DNA from 3 places in the Bradyrhizobium sp. USDA 3256 genome. Region 1 is predicted to be linked to each of the others. Evidence: predicted binding sites of a transcription regulator. Region 1 holds the regulator's gene; each other region holds the start of a gene.
What was found. Region 1 encodes PhoB, which activates phosphate uptake and scavenging genes when phosphate is short. Its sites were predicted from a motif close to TGTCATNNANCTGTCAT; they were not measured.
Positions count from the first base shown of each region.

Region 2: ACVWY5_RS21435 (Orn/Lys/Arg family decarboxylase) is a predicted target of PhoB. The motif match lies at 4,117-4,133, and genes of this name have one in related genera.
Region 3: ugpB (sn-glycerol-3-phosphate ABC transporter substrate-binding protein UgpB) is a predicted target of PhoB. The motif match lies at 2,563-2,579, and genes of this name have one in related genera.

Region 1 is NZ_JBSSAE010000002.1:8,612,118-8,619,783, forward strand. It holds gene pstA (phosphate ABC transporter permease PstA) at 1-438, shown strand, start outside; gene pstB (phosphate ABC transporter ATP-binding protein PstB) at 435-1,253, shown strand; gene phoU (phosphate signaling complex protein PhoU) at 1,360-2,076, shown strand; gene phoB (phosphate regulon transcriptional regulator PhoB) at 2,206-2,916, shown strand; gene ACVWY5_RS42465 (GcrA family cell cycle regulator) at 3,146-3,658, opposite strand; gene ACVWY5_RS42470 (aspartate aminotransferase family protein) at 4,145-5,353, shown strand; gene argF (ornithine carbamoyltransferase) at 5,353-6,279, shown strand; gene ACVWY5_RS42480 (Hsp33 family molecular chaperone) at 6,476-7,477, shown strand; gene apaG (Co2+/Mg2+ efflux protein ApaG) at 7,587-7,666, opposite strand, start outside.
Region 2 is NZ_JBSSAE010000002.1:4,156,437-4,164,102, reverse strand. It holds gene ACVWY5_RS21450 (HdeD family acid-resistance protein) at 1-229, opposite strand, end outside; gene ACVWY5_RS21445 (dodecin) at 474-695, shown strand; gene ACVWY5_RS21440 (GNAT family N-acetyltransferase) at 1,136-1,696, opposite strand; gene ACVWY5_RS21435 (Orn/Lys/Arg family decarboxylase) at 1,715-4,072, opposite strand; gene ACVWY5_RS21430 (DJ-1/PfpI family protein) at 4,179-5,330, opposite strand; gene ACVWY5_RS21425 (tetratricopeptide repeat protein) at 5,531-6,127, opposite strand; gene ACVWY5_RS21420 (ester cyclase) at 6,385-6,771, shown strand; gene ACVWY5_RS21415 (adenylate/guanylate cyclase domain-containing protein) at 6,800-7,666, opposite strand, start outside.
Region 3 is NZ_JBSSAE010000002.1:7,758,041-7,765,706, reverse strand. It holds gene ugpE (sn-glycerol-3-phosphate ABC transporter permease UgpE) at 1-146, opposite strand, end outside; gene ugpA (sn-glycerol-3-phosphate ABC transporter permease UgpA) at 146-1,027, opposite strand; gene ugpB (sn-glycerol-3-phosphate ABC transporter substrate-binding protein UgpB) at 1,191-2,507, opposite strand; gene ACVWY5_RS38555 (CaiB/BaiF CoA transferase family protein) at 2,798-4,003, opposite strand; gene ACVWY5_RS38550 (organic hydroperoxide resistance protein) at 4,192-4,617, opposite strand; gene ACVWY5_RS38545 (MarR family winged helix-turn-helix transcriptional regulator) at 4,786-5,247, shown strand; tRNA gene ACVWY5_RS38540 (tRNA-Ala) at 5,354-5,429, opposite strand; gene ACVWY5_RS38535 (TIGR02300 family protein) at 5,524-5,931, opposite strand; gene aroA (3-phosphoshikimate 1-carboxyvinyltransferase) at 6,077-7,414, shown strand; gene cmk ((d)CMP kinase) at 7,411-7,666, shown strand, end outside.

The sequences.
Region 1 (7,666 bases):
TCGGCGATCGCAGGCAGCCTCGCGCTCGCGGTGATCGTGATCCCGGTCGTGCTGCGCACCACCGAGGACATGCTGCTCTTGGTGCCCAATCCGCTGCGCGAGGCCGCCTCCGCGCTCGGCCTGCCGCGTTCGCTGGTGATCAAGCGGATCGCTTATCGTGCTGCGCGATCGGGTCTGATCACCGGCGTGCTGCTGGCGACCGCCCGCGTCGCTGGCGAGACCGCGCCGCTGCTGTTCACCGCGCTGTCGAACCAGTTCTTCAGCCTGGATCTGACCAAGACGATGGCCAACCTGCCGGTAACCATCAACAACTTCGTGCAGAGCCCCTACGCCTACTGGAAAGAGCTGGCGTGGAGCGGTGCGCTGCTCATCACATTCACCGTGCTCGCGTTGAATATCGGCGCGCGTATCCTTGGTGCCGAAAGGGCCGCAAAATGACCGAGCTTTCCGTCTCCACGACTGCCGCAGGCCACGTTCCCCAGGTTCCGCTGCCGGAAGCGCCGCCGAAGGTCACGGTGCGAAACCTCAACTTCTATTACGGCGAGCACCACGCGCTGAAGAACATCAACCTTACGCTCGGCACCAACCGCGTCACGGCGTTCATCGGCCCGTCCGGCTGCGGCAAGTCGACCCTGCTGCGCATCTTCAACCGGATGTACGACCTGTATCCGGGCCAGCGCGCGGTCGGCCAGCTGATGCTGGACCAGACCAACATTCTCGACCCCAAGCTCGATCTTAATTTGTTACGCGCGCGGGTCGGCATGGTGTTCCAGAAGCCGACGCCGTTCCCGATGACGATCTACGAGAACATCGCCTTCGGCATCCGCCTCTACGAGAAGATTTCGAAGTCCGAGATGGACGACCGGGTCGAGAAGGCGCTGCGCGGCGGCGCGCTGTGGAACGAGGTCAAGGACAAGCTGAACGCCTCCGGCCTGTCGCTCTCCGGCGGCCAGCAGCAGCGGCTGTGCATCGCGCGCACCGTGGCGGTGCGTCCCGAGGTGATCCTGTTCGACGAGCCGTGCTCGGCGCTCGACCCGATCTCGACCGCCAAGGTCGAGGAACTGATCCAGGAGCTCTCCGAGGACTACACGATCGCGATCGTCACCCACAACATGCAGCAGGCGGCGCGCGTCTCCGACAAGACCGCCTTCATGTATCTCGGCGAGCTGATCGAGTTCGACGACACCAACAAGATCTTCACCTCACCGAGCGATCGGCGCACCCAGGACTACATCACCGGCCGGTTCGGTTGACCGGCGCATGATCCGGAAAAGTGGCAACCGGTTTTCCGATCAGGTCATGCTAAAATTCAGGACACGAAACCATGATCCCCGGGACCATGGTTGAGGGAGACAAGCGATGGCTTCTGAACATACCGCCAAGGCATTCGACAGCGACCTGCAGGAGTTGACCCGCCTGGTCGCCGAGATGGGCGGCCTGGTCGAACGGATGATTACCGAGTCGGTCGACGCGCTGATCCGTCGCGACGTCGCGCTCGGCAAGCGCGTGGTCGCCGCCGACATCGAGATCGACAATCTGCAGCGCAACATCGAAGAGCGCGCGGTGCTGACGATCGCGCGCCGCCAGCCGATGGCGATCGACCTGCGTGAGATCGTCAGCGCGATGCGCGTCGCCACCGACCTCGAGCGGATCGGCGACCTCGCCAAGAACATGGGCAAGCGCGTCGCGGCGCTGGAGAGCGATTTCCAGCCGCTGAAGCTGATCCGCGGCCTCGAGCACATGACCGACCTCGTGCTGTCGCAGGTCAAGTCGGTGCTCGACGCCTATGCCGCGCACGACCTGCCGGCGGCGATGAACGTCTGGAAGGGCGACGAGGAGGTCGATGCGATCTGCACCTCGCTGTTCCGCGAACTGCTCACCTACATGATGGAAGATCCGCGCAACATCTCGTTCTGCATCCATCTGATGTTCTGCGCCAAGAACATCGAGCGGATCGGCGATCACGCCACCAATATCGCCGAGACCGTATTCTACATGATCGAGGGCCAGCAGATCACCGACAAGCGCCCGAAGGGCGACATGACCACTTTTGCCACCACGGTGCCGGGCAGCTGAGGCTTGATCGGCAAGCGCGGAACCGGATTGTCCTTCGACAACTCGTTTCCGCGGGGACTATGCTCAAGGAAGTAAGCGTTTCGGTTTGCGTCTGGGCAACGGATCACCACAGAGAAAGAACTTAAACCGATGAGCGCACGCATTCTGGTAGTCGAAGACGAGGAAGCGCTGACGACGCTGTTGCGCTACAATCTCGATGCGGAAGGCTACGATGTCGAGACGGTCGGGCGCGGCGACGATGCCGACACCCGCCTGAAGGAGCGCGTTCCCGACCTCGTGGTGCTGGACTGGATGCTGCCGGGCCTGTCCGGCATCGAGCTGTGCCGCCGCCTGCGGGCGCGGCCCGAGACCAAGCAACTTCCGATCATCATGCTGACCGCGCGCGGCGAGGAAAGCGAGCGCGTACGCGGGCTTGCCACCGGCGCCGACGATTACATCGTCAAGCCGTTCTCGGTGCCGGAGCTGCTGGCGCGGGTGAAGGGCCTCTTGCGCCGCGCCAGCCCGGAGCGGCTTGCGACCGTGTTGACCTACGGCGACATCGAGCTCGACCGCGAGAAGCGCCGCGTGGCGCGCTCGGGCCGTCCGATCGATCTCGGGCCGACCGAGTATCGCCTGCTCGAATTCTTTCTCGAGCATCCCGGCCGCGTCTTCAGCCGCGAGCAACTGCTCGACAGCGTCTGGGGCCGCGACATCTACATCGATGAGCGCACCGTCGACGTGCATATCGGCCGTCTGCGTAAGCTCCTCAATCCCGGCCGCGAGCAGGACCCGATCCGCACCGTGCGCGGCGCCGGCTACGCGCTCGATGACCGCTTTGCCAAGGCCGAGCCGCAGCCGTAACGGCCAAGCGGCATTCATAAACCGCAACACGGCGAAAGCCGGGATCAATAGCCACCAATGGGCGTTGTTAGAAAGCCGTCTGGCCGCTTGCCGATTGCGCCGGCCGCGGCGTATGGGTCCCGGCATGCACCGGGACGACGCTGGTGATATAGCCGGGCTGCGTCACACAAAAAAATCCCCGCTTTCGCGGGGATTTGTTTTTGAGGTCTTCCGACGTTTTCCCGAGTGCTCACTTGATCTGCGGTTTCGCCGACGGCCGGCGGCGATCGGCGGCGGGCTGGTAGGCGACGCGCGAGTGATGCGCGCAATAGGGCAGGCCGGCGAGCGCCTTGCCGCCGCAGAAGAAGAATTCCGGGCTCGAGGGATCGCCGACCGGCCAATGACAGGTGGCCTCGTTCAGCTCGAGCAGCGAGAGCCGCTGGCTCATTGGCACCACATTGTCGTAGGAGATCGGATCGGGCTCCATTTCGACCTCGAAGGCGTGCGCCAGCGCGGTGTTGCCGCGCGAGACCGGTCGCGCCACCCGCATCATGTGCTGGGCGGGGCGAGCCTTGCGCTGCCGCGGCGCGGCCGTGGAGGGCGCCTTGGCGCGGCCGGAGAGGCCGAGCCGATGCACTTTGCCGATCACGGCGTTTCGCGTCACATTGCCAAGTTCCGCCGCGATCTGGCTGGCCGACAGGCCGGACTCCCAGAGCTTCTTCAGCTGCTCGACGCGATCGTCGGACCAGGTCAATACAGTCATCGCATTCTTCCCTTCGCGTAGCGCCGGCCAATCGTTGGAGCGGCGCTGCGAGCCAATCTGGACAAATATCCCTGCGGCCAGAATCCCTTAGCCCTCGCCGGGCACGGTGTTGCGCCCGAACGTTTACGCGAGACACGAAGGCTACTTAGAGGGTCCAGTACCGCCGCACGAGATGTCGTACCCGACAGGCCAAACGCTACAATATGGCGTGACTCAGGCGCAAGAGTCCGCGGCCGTGCGTCCACATGTTCCCACACAGTTAAGCATTTCGATGAGGCTTTTCCACCGCACCGGAATGCTCCGGATTGCGCTCGTTTCGCATTGCAGGAAGGCCACTTCGTGGCGATTGACACTTACTGACCGCAGCATAGAATGCCCGCCACGTGCCGCCCGCAAAGGCGGCCGTTTTGTTTTCCGAAGCTGGCCGTTGCTGCGCTGGCGTCAAGGCGCGCGGCAATTGTCGGCTTCAAACCGTCAGTGATCGCCATGACCAACGCTGCCACGTCGCATCTGCTCCCCGTCTTCGCCAGGGTCGATCTCGGCTTCGAGCGCGGTGAGGGCGCCTGGCTGATCGCAACCAACGGCGACCGCTATCTCGATTTCACCTCGGGCGTCGCGGTCAACGCGCTCGGGCATGCGCATCCGCATCTGGTCAAGGCGCTGCAGGAGCAGGCGACCAAACTCTGGCACATGTCGAACCTGTTCAAGAGCCCGGACGGCGAGGCGCTTGCCGCGCGGCTGTGCGAGCAGAGCTTTGCCGACTTCGTGTTCTTCTGCAATTCCGGCGCGGAAGCGATGGAGGGCGTGATCAAGCTGGTCCGCCACTATCACTTCTCCAAGGGCCACGGCGAGCGCTACCGCATCATCACCTTCGAGGGCGCCTTCCACGGCCGCACGCTGGGCACGCTGGCGGCGACCGGCTCGGCGAAATATCTCGAGGGCTTCGGGCCGCCGATGGACGGCTTCGACCAGGTGCCGCATGGCGACATCGAGGCGGTGAAGAAGGCGATCGGTCCGCACACCGCCGGCATCCTGATCGAGCCGGTGCAGGGCGAGGGCGGCGTGCGCTCGGCGCCGCAGGCGTTCTTCAAGGCGCTGCGCGCGCTCTGCGACGAGCACGGCCTGCTGCTTGCCTTCGACGAGGTGCAGACCGGCATGGGCCGCACCGGCGAGCTGTTCGCCTACAAGCGCACGGGCGTCACGCCGGATGTGATGTCGCTGGCCAAGGCGCTCGGCGGCGGTTTCCCGATCGGCGCAGTGCTGGCGACCGCGCAGGCTGCGGCCGGCATGGCGCCCGGCTCGCACGGCTCGACCTTCGGCGGCAATCCGCTCGCGGTCGCCGCCGCCAATGCCGTGCTCGACGTCATGCTGAAACCCGGCTTCTTCGAGCATGTGCAGAAGATGTCGCTGCTGCTCAAGCAGAAGCTCGCTTCCGTCGTCGACCGCTATCCCGGTGTGCTGTCGGAGGTGCGCGGCGAGGGGCTGTTGATCGGCGTCAAGGCCGTGGTGCCGTCGGGCGACCTGATCGCCGCGCTGCGCAGCGAGAAGCTGCTCACCGTCGGCGCCGGCGACAATGTGGTGCGGTTCCTGGCGCCGCTGATCGTGACCGAGGCCGAGATCGATACGTCGATCACCGCGCTTGAGCGCGCCTGCGCGACATTATCGGCGGCGCAGCCGAAGAAGGCGGCTGGATGATGAGCAAGCCGGTCCGCCACTTCCTTGATATCAACGAGCTGCCGCTCGGCGAGCTGCGCAACATGCTGTCCGCCGGAGCCGCCATGAAGGCGAAGCTGAAGGCGCATGAGAAGGGCAGGAAGCCGCTCGAAGGCAAGACGCTGGCGATGATCTTCGAGCGCCCGTCGACCCGCACAAGGGTGTCGTTCGACGTCGGCATGCGCCAGCTCGGCGGTGAATCCATCATGCTGACCGGCGCCGAGATGCAGCTCGGCCGCGGCGAGACCATCGCGGACACCGCGCGCGTGCTGTCGCGCTATGTCGATGCGATCATGATCCGCATCCTCAACCATGACGCGCTGCTCGAGCTCGCGGCGCACGCCACCGTGCCCGTCATCAACGGCCTGACCCGGCGTTCGCATCCCTGCCAGGTGATGGCCGACCTCATGACCTATGAGGAAAACCGCGGCTCGATCGAGGGCAAGACCGTGGCCTGGACCGGCGACGATAACAACGTGCTGGCCTCCTGGGCGCATGCCGCCGAACGATTCAAGTTCCAGCTCAATGTCGCGACCCCGCCCGAGCTCTCGCCGAAAAAGCCTATGCGCGACTGGATCAAGGCGACCGGCGCGCCGATTGTGCTCGGCACCGATCCGGAAGCCGCCGTGCGCGGCGCCGACTGCGTCGTCACCGACACCTGGGTGTCGATGGGCGACAAGGAGGGCGAGCACCGCCACAACGTGCTGCGGCCCTATCAGGTCAATGCCAAGCTGATGTCGCTCGCCAAGCCGGACGCACTGTTCATGCACTGCCTGCCCGCGCATCGCGGCGAGGAGGTCACCGACGAGGTGATCGACGGGCCGCAATCCGTGGTGTTCGACGAGGCGGAAAACCGCCTGCATGCGCAGAAGGGCATCCTGGCCTGGTGTTTCGACGCGGTCGCGTAGCGCCCATTCAATGCTGTCGTCCCGGCGAAAGCAGGGATCCATAACCACCGATGTAAATTTTGCGAAAGCTGGAGCCCCAGCTGAATGCAGCAACTCACATTGGTGGTTATGGATCCCTGCTTTCGCAGGGACGACGGATAGATCCGTTCTGCTGAACCCCTTTCGTTTTGCGGTCCGAGACCCCAGATAGAGCGCCATGGTTTCACAATCCCCCGACATCAAAATCACGCCCGAGGCGCCGGTTCGCGCGCCCTCAGCGGTTCCTGTCGACGATGCCGTGCTGGCCTTCGAGGTCGGCGCGCTGGATCTGCGTGGCCGGCTGACCCGGCTCGGACCCGCGCTCGACGAGATCCTGCACAAGCACGACTATCCGTCCGCGGTCGGCAAGCTGCTCGGCGAGGCGATCGTGCTCACCACGCTGCTCGGGTCGTCGGTCAAGTTCGAGGGCCGCTTCATCCTGCAGACCCGGACCGACGGTCCGGTCTCGCTCCTGATCGTCGATTTCCAGGCGCCCGACCGGCTGCGCGCCTATGCGCGCTACGACGCATCGCGTCTCAAGAATGGCCAGAGCTCGGGCGAGCTGCTCGGCAAGGGCCACCTTGCGATGACCATCGATCAGGGCTCCAACACCAGCCGCTACCAGGGACTGGTCGCGCTCGACGGCGGCGGCCTGGAAGAGGCGGCCCACGAATATTTCCTGCGCTCGGAGCAGATCCCGACGCGGGTGCGGCTTGCGGTCGGCGAGGAGATGCGCGGCGGCGAGGGCGGCAAGCTGCACTGGCGCGCCGGCGGCATCCTGCTGCAATTCCTGCCCAAGGCGCCCGAGCGCGCCAAGCAGGCCGATCTGCATCCCGGCGACGCGCCGGAAGGCACGACCACGCATAGCGTGCCGGACGACGACGCCTGGGTCGAGGGCCAGTCGTTGATCTCGACCGTCGAGGATGTCGAGCTGATCGATCCCGATCTGTCCGGCGAGCGGCTGCTCTATCGCCTGTTCCACGAACGCGGCGTTCGCGTTTTCAATCCGCAAACGCTGCGCGCGCAGTGCTCCTGCTCGCGCGATGCGGTGTCGTCGATGCTGAAGAGCTTTGCGCCGAACGATCGCGCCGAGATGGTCAAGGACGGCAAGGTCGTCGTGACCTGCGAGTTCTGCTCGTCGGTGTATGAGTTCACGCCGCAGGAAGCCGGCGTCGAGTAGGCGCGTTCGTCATCGTAGCCCGGATGAAGCGCAGCGAAATCCGGGGTCGCTCCAACCGCGGATGCACCTGCCCCGGATTGCACTTAGCTCCATCCGGGCTACGCAGGCGTCAGTTCAGCACCCTTTTCCCGCCCGGGCTCGGGCTGTCCAGCGAGAATGTCGGCACGTCGATGTCGAAGCGCTCGCCGG
Region 2 (7,666 bases), 4.5 Mb from region 1:
TGAACTGGAACGCGTTGATGATCTCGGCGACGCCGGCGACGATCATCATGGCGCCGACGAACAGCACGCTGACGACGGTGGCGAAGAAGACGCTGCCGAAGGCGAGCACGCCGGCGATCAGGTAGATCACCCCGAGGGCGACGATCCAGCCCCACTTGGCGCGGAGGTTGGAAAGCCCGGATCCGAGGCTGTGAGGAGGTGTGGCGGGTGAGCTGGACGCAGTGGACATCGTATCGCTCCCGAATACTTGATGAAACCATGCTACCATAGGTCAAGGCACGGACAAGGGCGGGTGCGCAGCTGGCACGAACTGCATGCTGGCACCAAAGGCGCCGCGACACGTTGATTCAGTTCGTCCGCTGTGTTGCCGCGCAGCATTCGTCGGTTTGACGACGGCCGGCCCGCATCGGACGATGGACTGTCCGGACCGCAGCGCAAGCGGTCCGGATCGCGCATCCACAGAGGAGGTCGACATGCCCGCCACGCACGACAAGGATCACGTCTACAAAATCCTGGAACTGGTCGGATCATCGGACAAGAGCATCGAGGCGGCGATCGAGAACGCCGTCAGCCGCGCGTCAAAGACGATCCGGGAAATGAAGTGGTTCGAGGTGGTGCAGACGCGGGGCCATATCGAGGACGGCAAGATCCGGCACTACCAGGTGGCGCTGCGGGTCGGCTTTACGCTGGAGTAGCGCGTTCAGGTCGCTTGCGCTTGCAGCCTGTACGATGGGTAGAGCCAACGGCGTACTTCGCTCGCTGTACGGGGAGAGGTGCGACAAATTAGCCCGATGGGCAACTCAGCATCATGTCGCGAGAACGCGAAGCTGTGTCCCCGTTTTCATCTGTCATCGCCCGGCTCGACCGGGCGATCCAGTGCGCCGCGGCTTCTCGGTGACGCACCGACGTCTCTGGAATACTGGATCATCCGCTTTCGCGCATGCGCGGGAGGCGACACTGCGTTGACGTCTTAAATCGAGAACCATCCTCATCGTCGTCCTGGCGAAAGCCAGGACCCATTACCCCAAATCTCGATTGTTGCGCGACGCTGGGGCCGCGACTCCGTTCGTTACCGAATTAGGTGATTATGGGTCCCGGCCTGCGCCGGGACGACGAATGGAAAGTGTCGTGCCCATCACCGTCGCGACAGCGGCGCGGGGGGCGGCGGGGCGGTGGCGCCGGCGGCGAGGGAGCGCTGCACCATCACGGTGTCGGACCAGCGGCCATAGCGATAGGCGACACCGGGCAAATGCCCGACGCGGGCGAAGCCGAAGCGGTCGTGCAGCGCGAGCGAGGCGGCGTTGTCGCTGTCGATGTAGCCGATCATCTGGCGGAAGCCGGCGGCGGCGCAGGTATCAATCAGCTCCTGCAGCAGCCGGCCGCCGACGCGCTGGCCGGTGAAGCGGTGATGCACATAGATCGAATGCTTCACCGTGTAGCGGTAGGCCGGACGCTTGCGAAACAGCACGACATAGGCATAGCCGACCACCTCGCCGTCACAGATTGCGACGAGGTGGGGCAGGCGGGTGTTGCGCAGATTCTTGCGGCGGTCGCGCAGATCGTCGGGCTCCGGCGTGCCGCTGTCGTCGACGCTCTCCTCGACGCCGCGGCGGATATGGTGGCGGTAGATCGACAGCATGGCGTCGACGTCGCCGTCGCGGGACGGACGGACGGTGATCTTGTGATCATTCTCCATTGTGTTGCGTCCGTTCGCCTATTCGGACACGACATAGGTGTAGAAGCGGACGCGGCCGGAGTCGTCGATCTCCTTGTAGATGCCCTGGACCTCGACCTCGAAGCCCGGGAACGCGTTGAAGCTCGCCTCGAACATCTTGAGATAATCGATCATCGGCTTGCTGCGTTCCGACAGCCGCTCGCCGGGCACAATGGTGGCGATGCCGGGCGGGTAGACAACGAACGGCGTCGCGGCGACGCGGCCGAAGATCTGGTCGATCGGCAGATAGTCGACATCGTTGCGGATCAGATATTGCGCTGCCTGGCGCGGCGACATCGCGATCTCGGGCAGATGCTCGGGCAGGAATTGCCTGGCCTGCAGCGTGCTGACGCCGCCGTCGCGGAAGAAGCGATGCATGTCGCCGCAGAGGTCGCGCAGCCGCACCCCGGCATAGCGGCCCGGACGGCGGCGGTAGAATTCCGGGATGACGTCCTCGAGCAGCGCGTTGTCGTCGTGCAGCTTCTTGAAGGCGACCAGCCCGGAGACCAGCGTGCCGGCCTTGCTGGCCTCGACGCCGGGCGTCAGCAGGAACAGCAGGGAGTTGAGGTCGTTCTTTTCGGCGACGATGCGGTTCTCCCGCAGATATTGCGCCACCACCGGTGCGGGGATGCCGTGATCGGCATAGGCGCCGGTGGCATGATCGAAGCCCGGCGTCAGCAATGTGAGCTTGTTCGGATCGGTCATGGCAAAGCCGGCCGTCAGCTCGGGGAAGCCGTGCCAGGTCTCGCCGGGATTGAGCTGCCAGTAGGACGGGTTGGTCGCGAGCTGGTCGGTCGAAATCGTCTCCCAGGCGACATTGTGCACGCCGTTCTCGCGCGCGACGTCGGGGATCATGACGCGATCCGGCACGAACGGCTCGAAGAACCAGCGCCGCTCGGGCCGCGTCTCCTTCTCCTCGAACTCGCGCTTCACCGCCCGGATCTTCTTGCGCAGCTCGATGCCGAGCCGGATCGTGTCGTCCCACAAGACTTCGCCGGAACGCCCCTTCATCATCTGTGCGCCGACATCGAGCGAGGCGAAGATCGGGTAGAACGGCGAGGTCGAGGCGTGCTGCATGAAGCTTTCGTTGAAGCGGCGGTGCTCGACCCGGCGCTTCTGGCCCTTGATGTGGCGGTCGCGGATGTGGATCTGCGAGGCCTGCGAGAAGCTCGCGAGCTGCTTGTGGGTCGATTGGGTCGCGATGATGCCGGGCGCCTCGGGGCCGAGATCGGACAGTCCCATGGCGAAGCGGCCGGCATAGATCGGGTGGAATTTCATGAAGCCGGCCCAGGCCTCGTCGAACAGGATGTAGTCGCAGAGATGGCCGATCCGCTTGAGGATCATCTCGGCCGAGTGGATGGTGCCGTCATAGGTGCACTGCTCGACCACGGCGACCCGGAACGGACGCTCCTTCTTCCAGGCGTTCTCGTCCTTGACCAGCGGGTGCTTGCGGATGTGGTCGCGTAGCGTGCCCTCGTCGAGCAGGTCCCAGCGCATCGGCCCGATCAGGCCCCAGGCGTTGCGCACCGTCGGCACGTAGACCGGGATGCCGCCGCCGATCAGCAGCGCGCCGTGATGCGCGGCCTTGTGGTTGTTGCGGTCGAACAGCACGAGGTCGCCGTCGGTGACCAGCGAGCCGAGCGCGACCTTGTTGGAGGTCGAGGTGCCGTTGAGCACGAAATAGGTTTTCTCGGCGCCGAAGATCCGTGCCGCCTCCTTCTGCGCCCGCAGCGCCGGCCCCTCATGGGTGAGGAGGTCGCCGAGGTCGAGCACGGAATTGTCGAGGTCGTCGCGGAACACGGCTTCGCCGAGATGTTCGACGAACACCCGTCCGATCGGACTGCGGCTGTAGAACACGCCGCCATTGTGCCCTGGGCAGGTCCAGAGCTGGTTGCCTTCCTCGGCATAATCGACCAACGCGCCGAAGAACGGCGTCTTCAAATTTTCGGCATATTGCTTCAGCCTGGAGATCAGGTTCTTGGCGATGAAGGGCGGGGTTTCCTCGGACAGGAACACGTAGCCGTCGATGAAGTCGAGCACCTCGACCGGCAGGTCCTCGAACCGCTTGCGCCGGATCAACAGGATGATCGGGAAGTCGAGGCCGCGCCGGCGCATCAGGTTGATCAGTGCCGCGGTCTTGCCTTCAAGGCCCTTCTTGCCCCAATCGACCACCATGCAGCCGATCGCGGCGTCGGTCTGCACCGCGATCTCGGCATCCTCCAGCTTGCGGGCACGGACCACCTCGAAGCCGGAGCGCTCGATCTCGGCGATGATCTGGTTGAAGCGGATGCCCTCGAGGTCGTCGGCCTCGAACACCGGCGCTGCGAACAGGAAGTTGAAGCGTTTGAAATAGTCCATGCGTGTCCCCGAACTGGTCCGGCGCTGACGTGTCGGCACAATTCATGACAGGCAGATGACAATGGGGCGGATGGAGGATCGAATACGTTGTTGGGGACGCAATCCCTCACTGCACGGCGTCAGCCCGTGGATATTCGAGCTGCATGGCGACGAAATCGGCCGTATCACGGCCATAGCGTGTTTCGATCCCGGCAAGCGCCCGGTCGAGCGCCTGCGCAGGCGGCGCGGTGCCGACCGCGGGCAGCAGACGATCTGCGGACCAATCCGGCGCCACGACTTGCGGATATACGCGCAGGCCGTTGCGTGTCGTCACGACGTCGCCGGTCGCGGCGAACGTCACGGCATGCGAGTGGTAGGTCCGCGACCAGCTGTCGGCGACCAGCGCCAGCGAGACCTCGTCGACGCCGCCGGCCAGCGCGAGGCCGAGCTGTTCCCGGTTCCAGAACGCCAGCGTGTTCCGGATGGCGGTCAGCGCGAAAGGACGCGTGAACTTGAAGGCGTTGCTGTCATGTCGCGCATCCCAACCCGGCAGGCCGATCTCGCGCGCGACGGCCTCGGCCCTGGTGCGGCCGGCGATCGCCTCGATCAGGGTCAGCGACATCGGCATCGACGCCGAAATCCCCGTCGTCGTCGCGACGCCGCGGTCGACCACGATGCGGCGGTCGGCGATGTACTGGATCTCGGGATGTTTGTTGCGCCAGTTCTTCACGTAAAACCAGTGCGTGGTGGCGCGCCTGCCGTCGAGCAAGCCGGTCGAGGCGAGCACCTTGGCGCCGGCGCAGATGGCGACGATCACAGCGCCCTTCTCCGCCTGCTGCCGGATCCATTGCATGACCGCCGGATCGTCGTCGCGGCTCATCGCCGGCACGATGACGTAGTCGGCGCCGTCGGGATGTGCGGTATCGAATGCGGCGATGGTCGCATCAGGCTCGACCTTCAGCACCGGGAACAGCGCGACCGGACCGGGTCCCGTCGCCAGCGTGACGACATCGGCAACATCGGCGCGCTTGAGGATGCCGTAGGGCATCAGGTAATCGGTGGTCTCGGTCATGTCGTTGATGCCGAGCATTGCGATCAGCGGGCGCGCCCGCTTCGGCGGCGTCAGCGCCGCGAGCGTTGCATCCTGCTCGGCCTTGGCGATCGGAGGCGGAAGGCGGAACGCCGATGTGGCGGGCAGGCTGAAGAGCCAGATGCCGCCGATGATTGGAACCAGCGCGGCAACGGCGATGCCGCTCCACGCGAGAAGCCGCCAGGTCATGATGATCGATCTCAAAATATCCGCGTGCGTCGCCCGGCACGCAAGCTACTCGCCGGTCACGTCGACCAAAACGGCGAAATTCCCGCAAAAACGGACACGCGAACAAAGCGGCTCGAAGGCATCGCCCGGACGAGCGACAGCGACATCCGGGGCGGTCCTTCCCCGCATGTCGCTCCGCTCATGCGGGCTACGCGACGCGCTCAGTAGACGAGGTTCGTACCTGGCGGCTTTTCCAGTGCCGCCGCCAGCGTCCGATACTCCTCGCAGTCGGTGCCACAGATCTCGGCGATCCGCTGCAGATGATACTGCGCCTGGTCGCGGTTTCCCTGTTCGATCTGCCACAGGCCGTAGTAGTTCCACGTCAGGACGTGGTTCGGATCGGCCTTGAGCGCACGTTCGTACCAGACTTGCGATTGCTTGTAGTCGCCGAGCTTGCGATAGGAATAGCCGATCAGGTTCGCGACGTTCGGCTGATCATCGCGGCCGAGTGCGTGCAACTGATCGATCGCGGCGGCGTAGTCGTTGCGTTCGTAGATTGTCGCATAGGCCGCGCGATAGCCGTCGCGGAATGCCGGGTCTTCGAAGCCGGACTGCTTGACGGGTTTCTTGACCTTGTGCGTGGTCTTTCTGTCCTTCTGCTGGGGATAGGACGGCGCGGGAGTGCCGTAGCTCGACCCGTATGGATCGCCACCACCACCACCGCCGCCACCTCCGCCAGCCGCGATGGCGGTCTGCGGTGGGAACAGAATGATCGGCGCTGTCAGAAATGCCGCAAGCATCATCGGTGACTTGATCATGTACGCCTCCCGATTTGACAAGGACAGTTATTGACCTGAAGCACTAACTCCCGATCGCGGGAGACATTCCGCGCGTTTTGAGAAATTGTTTGCCGAAGCGGCAATCGCACTGTCTCATCGGGACGTCGCGCTTTCACGTGCACGCCGGCTGAGCGTTTTGTTCACGCCATCGATATCGGAGTCGAAACTGACATCGGTGTCAGAATCAAACTCAAATGCCCAATGGCCAGCTGGACCCGCGGCAAGGAGGACGATCGATGATGAAAACGGACCTCGCCGAGATCTACCGCAACTACATTGCCTGTTTGAATCGCCAGGACTGGCCGCAACTCGGTCAGTTCGTTGACGAGGACGTGTGCCACAACGGCCGGCGGCTCGGGTTATCCGGCTATCGCGAGATGCTGGAAGGGGACTTTCGCGACATCCCGGACCTTCGCTTCAACATCGTTCTGCTGGTGTCGGATGCGTCCCATGTCGCAAGCCGGCTGGCGTTCGACTGTTCGCCGAACGGCGCATTCCTCGGTCTCGGCGTCAACGGCAAGCGCGTCTCGTTTGCCGAGAACGTGTTCTATGAATTCCGCGACGGGAAGATCGTGCAGGTCTGGTCGGTGATCGACAAGGCTGCGATCGAGGCCCAGCTATAGCGGCGGAGCCTGGATGAGCGTGACGCCGCTACTTCCGCTCCGGATGCCAGGCGCCGTCCCAATCCGCCGCCGGCGGGTTCTGCACAAAAGCTGCGACGCGCGCCTTCATAGCGATCGACGGGCCGTCGCCAGGCGCCGCCGCCAGCGCCGCGGCGAAGGCTTGCTCGGCGTCATCCCAGCGGCGGTCGCGATAGGCGGCGAGGCCGTCCGCGTAACGCTGCCGCAACTCGGCCTGCGCCGGCGTCAGTTCGTCCTTCTTGCCGAGGATTTCGAACACCGCGACCGGCTGGGTCTGCCCCATCACGACGAGACGGTCGATCTCGCGCAGCTCGATGGTTGCGGCGCAGGCCGCGGCGGTGGCCTCCGAGATCAGGCTGCGGCTGCCGTAAAACTTGTTGGCGCCTTCCAGCCGCGAGGCGAGGTTCACGGTGTCGCCGAGCACGGTGTAGCTCATCATGAACTCCGAGCCGATGCTGCCGACCAGGGCCTCGCCGGTGGCGATCCCGATCCGGATGTCGCAATCGGCCGGGATCACGCGCACGCCGAGCAGTTCCGGCAGATCCTTGCGCAGCTGGTTGACCTGGCCGATCATGTCGATGGCGGCGAGCGCGGCCAGATGGGTCTGCTCGGCTTCCTCGACGAAGGGCGCGCCCCAATAGGCCATGATGGCGTCGCCGATATATTTGTCGATGATGCCGCGATGCGCATGGACCGGCGCCGACATCGTCGACAGATAGAGGTTCATGATCTTGACGAGGCCGCTCGGCGTCACGCCCTCGCTCAGGCTGGTGAAGCCCTTCATGTCGCAGAACATCACCGTCATGACGCGGCGCTGTCCTGCGGTCGCGGCGATCGCCGGCTGTTCGAGCAGGCCCTCGGCGATCCGCGGATTGAT
Region 3 (7,666 bases), 850 kb from region 1:
AGCAGCGACATCTGGCCGTTGGCGATGACGGCGTTGTCCTGGGTCGAGGCGACCAGCGCGAGATAGACCGGGAAGGCCACGATCGCGATCCCGATCCACAGGATGACGTGAGCCAGATAGCGCTGAAAGCCCTCCTCCTCGACCATCAGTAGGTCACCTTGCGCTCGACGAACCGGAACTGGATCGCCGTCAGCATGACGACGATGACCATCAGGATGACCGACTGCGCCGCCGACGAGCCGAGATTGCCGCCGAGCAGGCCGTCCGTATAGACCTTGTAGACCAGCGTCTCGGTCGCCTTGCCGGGACCGCCGCGGGTCATGGTGTCGATGATGCCGAAGGTGTCGAAGAAGGCGTAGACGATGTTGATGACCAAGAGAAAGAAGATGGTCGGCGACAACAGCGGGAAGATCACGGTCCAGAACCGCCGCATCGGACGGGCGCCGTCGATCGCGGCGGCCTCGATCACGCTCTTCGGGATGCTCTGCAGCCCGGCGAGGAAGAACAGGAAATTGTAGGAGATCTGCTTCCAGGCCGCGGCGAGGATGATCAGGGCCGCCGCCTGGTCGCCGTCGAGCAGCGGATTCCAGTCGATGCCCATGGCGCGCAGATAGCGCGACAGCACGCCGAGCGAGGGGTGCAGCATGAACACCCAGAGCACGCCGACCACCGGCGGGGCCACCGCATAGGGCCAGATCAGCAGCGTGCGATACAGCGTCGAGCCGCGCAGCGGCCTGTCAGCCATGACAGCGAGCAGCAGCGCGAAGGACAGCGAGGAGACCGCGATGGCGAACGAGAACACGAAGGTTCGGACGATCGCCGCGAAATAGGCCGGCTCCTTGAACAGATCGAGATAGTTCTCGAACCAGACGAAGCTGGTGGAGAGACCGAAAGCGTCCTGCAGCAGGAAGGATTGGATCACCGCCTGCACGGCCGGCCAGTAGAAAAAGATCAGGACGATCGCGAGTTGCGGGGCAACCAGCGCGTAAGGCAACAGCTTTGATTGGAAAATCGCTTGCTTTTGCATGGGTTCGGAAGAAGGGCGGGCCGCGGATGCGGCCTGCCGGTTGATGGCCCTAAAGCGCGATGAGATGAGGTTGGATCGTCATCGCGCCTTAGCTTGTCGTCTGGGCATGATCTTTTCGGAAAACCGCTTCGCACCTTTTTGGATCAAGCCCGAAGGCATCATGTCAGCGGACGGCGGTCTTTTCAAACTGCCGCAGCATCTGGTTGCCCCGCTCGACGGCGGCGTCCAGCGCCTGCTTGGCGGTCTTCTTGCCGGCCAGCGCCTGCTCGATCTCCTCCGACCACATGTCGCGCAGCTGCACCATGTTGCCGAGGCGCAGGCCGCGGGAATTCGCGGTCGGCTCCTTGTTGGTGAGCTCGAGCAGCGGGGTCTCGAGATAGGGCTGGTCCTTGTAGAAGCCTTCTTCCTTGGCCTTGGCATAGGCGGCCTTGGTGATCGGCAGATAGCCCGAGGCCTTGTGGATCCAGACCTGGCGGTCGGTGTCCGAGAGGAAGGTCAGGAACTTGGCCACGCCCTTGTATTCCTCGGCCGACTTGCCGCCCATCACCCAGAGCGAGGCGCCGCCGATGATCGAGTTCTGCGGCGCGCCCTTGGCGTCGGGATAATACGGCATCGGCGCCGCGGTGAAGTTGAATTTGGCCTGCGCCTTGACGTTGCCGAAGAAGGCCGACGAGGTCAGGTAGATCGGGCATTCGCCGGAAGTGAAGCGGCCTTCGCCGGTGTTGGTGCGGCCGGCATAGTCGTAGGTCTTGTCCTTCTGCAGCTCGACGAGGTTCTCGAGATGCTTGACCTGCAGCGGGCCGTTGAATTCGAGCACGGTGTCGAAGCCGTCGAGGCCGTTGGCCTTGCTGGCGAGCGGCACATTGTGCCAGGCCGAGAGCTGCTCGAGATTGACCCAGGTGACCCACGAGCCGGAGAAGCCGCAGGTGTTATAGCCGGCTGCCTTCAGCTTCTTGGCGTCGTCGAACACCTGCGGCCAGGTCTTCGGAATCTCCGCGATGTTGGCCTTCTTCAGCGCATCGAGATTGATCCACATCACCGTCGACGACGAGTTGAAGGGGAACGACAGCATCTCGCCCTTGGAGGTCGAGTAGTAGCCGGTGATCGCGGGCAGATAGACGCCCGGATCGAACTTCTCGCCGGCGTCGGCCATCAGCTTGTAGACCGGTTTGACGGCGCCGGTGGCGGCCATCATCGTCGCGGTGCCGACCTCGAACACCTGCATGATATGCGGTGCGTTGCCGGCGCGGAACGCGGCGATGCCGGCGTTCATGGTGTCGGCGTAGCCGCCCTTGTAGGTCGGGATCACCTTGTAGTCGGATTGCGAGGCGTTGAAGTCGTTGGCCAGCTTGACGATGACGTCGTTGTTGGCGCCGGTCATCGCGTGCCACCACTGGATCTCGGTCACCGCGAACGCGGGCGACGCGAATGCAAGCGCGGCAGCGGCTGCCGCGGCAGCGCCTAGTCGTCGAAAGAACATCAAAACCCCTCCCAATTGGAACGTCGTCTTTCGTTGCGCGCGTTATCAGCGCCGGATGACGTTCAAATGACCGTATAAACGAAAGTCATGGTAGGGGGGAAGCCGAAGCGAAGGGAAGCGGTAAAAAAGGCGAAGACCGCAGCCGCATCCGTGCGGTGCAACGCCGGCCGCGACGTTGCACCGCAGTGTTGATGCGTCGGCCGGTTCGAGACGGGCCGACGCTCCAGCTTTGTTCTGACGCGAACCGGTGCCCATCGCGCATCACGTGCGGGACAGGCTCGAAAACGCCTTTAGCGCTTACGCTGAGGACCGCAGACCACGCCCTTTTCAACCAGGCCGTTGATGTCGTCCTTCGAGTAGCCGAACTCGCCGAGCACTTCCGCGGCGTGCTGGCTGAACTTTGGCGGTGTGCGGCGCAGGTTCGGCTTGGTGCGTTCGAGGCGGATCGGCGAGGCGACGCCCTTGTACCAATCCTTCTCGATGACGTCGCCGCGGTGGATGGTGTGCGGGTTGGTCAGCGCCTGGTCGATCTTCTGCACTGGGCCTGCCGGCAGGCCGGCGGCGAGCAGCCGGTTGCACAGCGGCTCGGCCTCGTGCTGGCTGAATACCGCGGCCAGCTCGACGCGGAGCGCATCTCGGTTGGCGATGCGGTCCTTGTTGCGGGCAAAGCGCGGATCGGTGCCGAGCTCGGGCTTGCCGATCTCCTTGGCGAGCTTGCGGAAGGTTCCGTCATTGCCGACGCCGATGAAGATGTTGTCGGTCTTGGTCGGGAAGATCGCGTAAGGAACGAGGTTGGGATGCTCGTTGCCGGTGAGCGACGGCGGCTTGCCGTGCATGAAGTAGTTCGCGGTGTGCGGATGCATGATCGCGAGCCCGGTCTCGTACAGCGTCGTCTCGATGAACTGGCCGAGCCCCGAGCGCTGCCGCTCCGACAGCGCCATCAGGATGCCGATCGTGGCGTAGAGCCCGGTGGTGATGTCGACCAGCGGCACGCCGATCCGCATCGGACCGCTCTCCGGCGAGCCGGTCGCGGCGATCATGCCGGTCATCGCCTGGATGATCGCGTCATAGCCGGGATTGCCGCCGCGCGGGCCGTCGGCGCCGAAGCCGGAGATCCTGCAATGCACGAGGCGCGGAAATTTCGCGCGCAGCACGTCGTTGCCGATGCCCCATTTGTCGAGCGTGCCCGGCTTGAAATTCTCGATCAGCACGTCGGCGGTCTCGAGCATCTTCATCAGCACCGCGCGCCCGCCCTCGGAAGCGAGGTCGAGGCCGATCGAGCGCTTGTTGCGGTTGATGCCGACGAAATAGGCCGCATCCTCGTCATGGAAGGGAGGACCCCAGTCGCGCACCTCGTCGCCGGCGGGCGGCTCGACCTTGATCACGTCGGCGCCGTGGTCGGCGAGAATCTGGGTGCAATACGGACCGCCGAGCACGCGCGTCAGATCGATCACGCGCAGGCCGGTCATCGCGCCCGTAGCCGCTGGGGTATTCATGGAAACAACCTTCGCTCAGTTGGGATCAGATAACGAGGGTCCCAGAGCTAACGGTCTTCAGCCGGCCCAGCAATGCTTCCGTCGGCGCAGGCCCATGCGGCAGGCGGCGCATGCGTTCGCCAAGCGAACCAGCCGCTGAAAGAGCATGGTCCGCCACGCGTCGCGGCGGACCATTGCGTGGTGTGGAATTAGACGACGCTCAGCTTGACGTCGACATTGCCGCGGGTCGCGTTGGAATAGGGGCACACCTGGTGGGCCTTCTCGACCAGCGCTTCGGCATCGTTGCGCTCAAGGCCGGGCAGCGACACCGCGAGCTCGACGGCGAGGCCGAAGCCGCCTTCCGAGCGCGGGCCGATGCCGACCGTCGAGGTCACCGAGGCGTCGGCGGGAACCTTGGGGCCGCCCTGCGAGGCCACGAACTTCATCGCGCCGATGAAGCAGGCGGCATAGCCGGCCGCGAACAGCTGCTCCGGATTGTTGCCGGCACCGCCGCCGCCACCGAGTTCCTTCGGGGTCGTGAGCTTGACGTCGAGCGCGCCGTCGAGCGTTGCTGCATGGCCGTCGCGGCCGCCGGTTGCCTTGGCGCTGGTCTTGTAGAGCACGTTCACAGACATCGTGGTCTCCCTTGGTGGGTTGGGCTTGAATTCAACGACACGTGTATTGCACGCAAATATATTGCGCACAATATAAAATATGCGGCCTCACATTTAATTGTTCGCAATTGAATCCGCGGTCCCGTGAGCCCAGAATGACCCGGAAACGAGATGGATTCGATGGGAATCATGGCCAGGAAACCGACGGCGGCGGATCAGGCATTGCGGCTCGATAACCAGATCTGCTTTGCGGTCTATTCGACCGCGCACGCCTTCAACCGCGTCTACAAGCCGCTGCTCGACCGGCTCGGGCTGACCTATCCGCAGTATCTCGTGATGCTGGCGCTGTGGGAGCGCGACGACGTGGCGGTGAAGGACCTTGGCGAGCGCCTGTTCCTGGATTCCGGCACGCTGACGCCGCTCTTGAAGCGGCTGGAGGCGGCCGAGTTGATCAGGCGGACCCGGAGCACTGCGGACGAGCGGGTGGTGCTGATCGCGCTGACGCCGCAGGGCCACGCGCTGCGTGAAAAGGCCAAGGCCGTGCCGCAGTCGATTCTCGCAGCCTCGGACTGCACCGTCGGCGAACTGATGGCGATGAAGGACGAGATCGTCGCGCTGCGCGACCGGCTGAATGCGGTGCTGGGGGAGTAGGGGGCGTCTTCGCCCTACGGGCTACGCCGCGGCAGCCTTCGCGCTCACTTCGCTACGATGGATTTTCCGGGCTTGCCGAGCCGTAGCTCGCGAGGCGAGCGAAGGTTGGTGGAGCCAGGCGGGATCGAACCGCCGACCTCTTGCATGCCATGCAAGCGCTCTCCCAGCTGAGCTATGGCCCCTTATCCAGTTGGGATGATCCTGGGGGATCGATCCCGGCCGCGAGGCCTAGACGACTCGCGCGGCAGCACCGTTGATCATAGATCGGCGCCGATCTCAAGTCTCTTCGTCGCCGCCGACGTCACCAATGATGTCGGTGACGTCCTCATCGCCCTCTTCCTCGTCGGCGATGAAGGTCGAATCGTCGTCGTCATCGTCATCGATTGTCTCATCGACCTCGATATCGTCCTCGGATTCGGGAACCTGGGCCTTGACCTTCCCGGTGTTCTCCTCGGCATCGGCCTCCTCGAGCGAGACCATCTCTTCGGCCTCGGCGGGCTCCGGCATGTCGGCTGCGGTCGCAGGCGAACTGACGGTGGCGCCACGGCCCCGCGGCGGGGCGACCGGCGCGATCGGCACGACTTCGCCGGTATAGGGCGAGATCACCGGATTCTTGTTGAGGTCGTAGAACTTCTTGCCCGTGGTCGGGCAAATGCGCTTGGTTCCGAGCTCGGACTTGGCCACGTGGTAATCCCAGAATTTTCCTGAAAAACGGAGCTTCACTTGGCTAGTTGAGGGGCCGCTGTCAATAGCGGTCTGCGCGCATTTGACGGGCGCGTGACGCGGTGTTGCCTATGTGATACCTGCCGCGGCGCGAGAGGACACAATCTTGGCCCATTCTGACACCCCGACCCCGCTGGAATCGCGCGCGTGCGGCCCCCTGGCCGGCACGGTCCGCGTTCCCGGCGACAAATCGATTTCCCACCGTGCCCTGATCCTGGGGGCGCTTTCGGTCGGCGAGACCCGCATTTCCGGCCTCCTGGAGGGCGAGGACGTCCTCAATACCGCCAAATCCATGCGCGCGCTGGGCGCCAAAGTGGAGCGGACGGCGCCGTTCGCCTGGACGGTCTCCGGCGTCGGGGTCGGCGGCTTCGCACAGCCCGCCGCGCCGCTCGATTTCGGCAACTCCGGCACCGGCTGCCGGCTGGTGATGGGCGCGGTGGCCGGCTGCCCGATCGCCGCCATTTTCGACGGCGACGCCTCGCTGCGCTCGCGGCCGATGCGCCGCATCCTCGACCCGCTGGAGCTGATGGGCGCCCGAACCAGCGACATAAGGGAGGGCGGCCGGCTGCCGCTCACCCTGCAGGGCGCCCGCTATCCGGTGCCGATCGTCTACAAGACGCCGGTCGCCTCGGCTCAGATCAAGTCCGCGGTGCTGCTGGCGGGGCTCTCCGCCCCCGGTATCACTACGGTGATCGAGCAGGAGGCGAGCCGCGACCACACCGAGCTGATGTTGAAGCATTTCGGCGCCGAGATCTCCTCCGACCAGGAAGGCAGCCACGGCCGCCGGATCTCGCTGCACGGCGAGCCCGAGCTGCACGGCGCCAACGTCGTAGTGCCCGCCGATCCGTCCTCCGCGTCATTCCCGATCGTGGCCGCACTGATCGTCGCAGGTTCCGATGTCGTGTTCTCCGACGTGATGACCAATCCGCTGCGCACCGGCCTGTTCACCACGCTGCGCGAGATGGGCGCCTCGATCGAGGAGAGCGAGGTGCGCGGTGATGCCGGCGAGCCGATGGCGCAACTGCGGGTGCGTGCCTCGAAGCTGAAGGGCGTCGAGGTGCCGCCGGAGCGCGCGCCGTCGATGATCGACGAATATCTGGTGCTGGCGGTCGCGGCCGCCTTCGCCGAGGGCACCACGATCATGCGCGGCCTGCAGGAGCTGCGCGTCAAGGAATCCGATCGCCTTGAAGCAACCGCCGACATGCTGCGGGTCAACGGCGTCAAGGTCGAGGTGTCCGGCGACGATCTGATCGTCGAGGGCCACGGCCATGTTCCAGGCGGTGGCCTCGTTGCCACGCATATGGATCACCGCATCGCGATGTCGGCGCTGGTGATGGGCTGCGCCTCCGATCGGCCGGTGAAGATCGACGATACCGCCTTCATCGCCACCAGTTTTCCGGATTTCATCCCGATGATGCGCGCGCTCGGAGCTGATTTCGCATGATCATCGCCATCGACGGACCCGCCGCCTCGGGCAAGGGCACGCTCGGCAAGCGACTCGCCCACCACTACGGCTATCGTCATCTCGACACCGGCGTGATCTACCGCGCGGTGGCCTATGCGATGATGCAGGCCGGCGCCGAGCTCAGCAACGAGGTGCTGGCCGTGGCCGCGGCGCTCGAGCTCGACCCCGAAAAGTTCGGCAATCCGATCTTGAAGACCCAGAAGGTCGGCGATGCCGCCTCCGTGGTGTCGG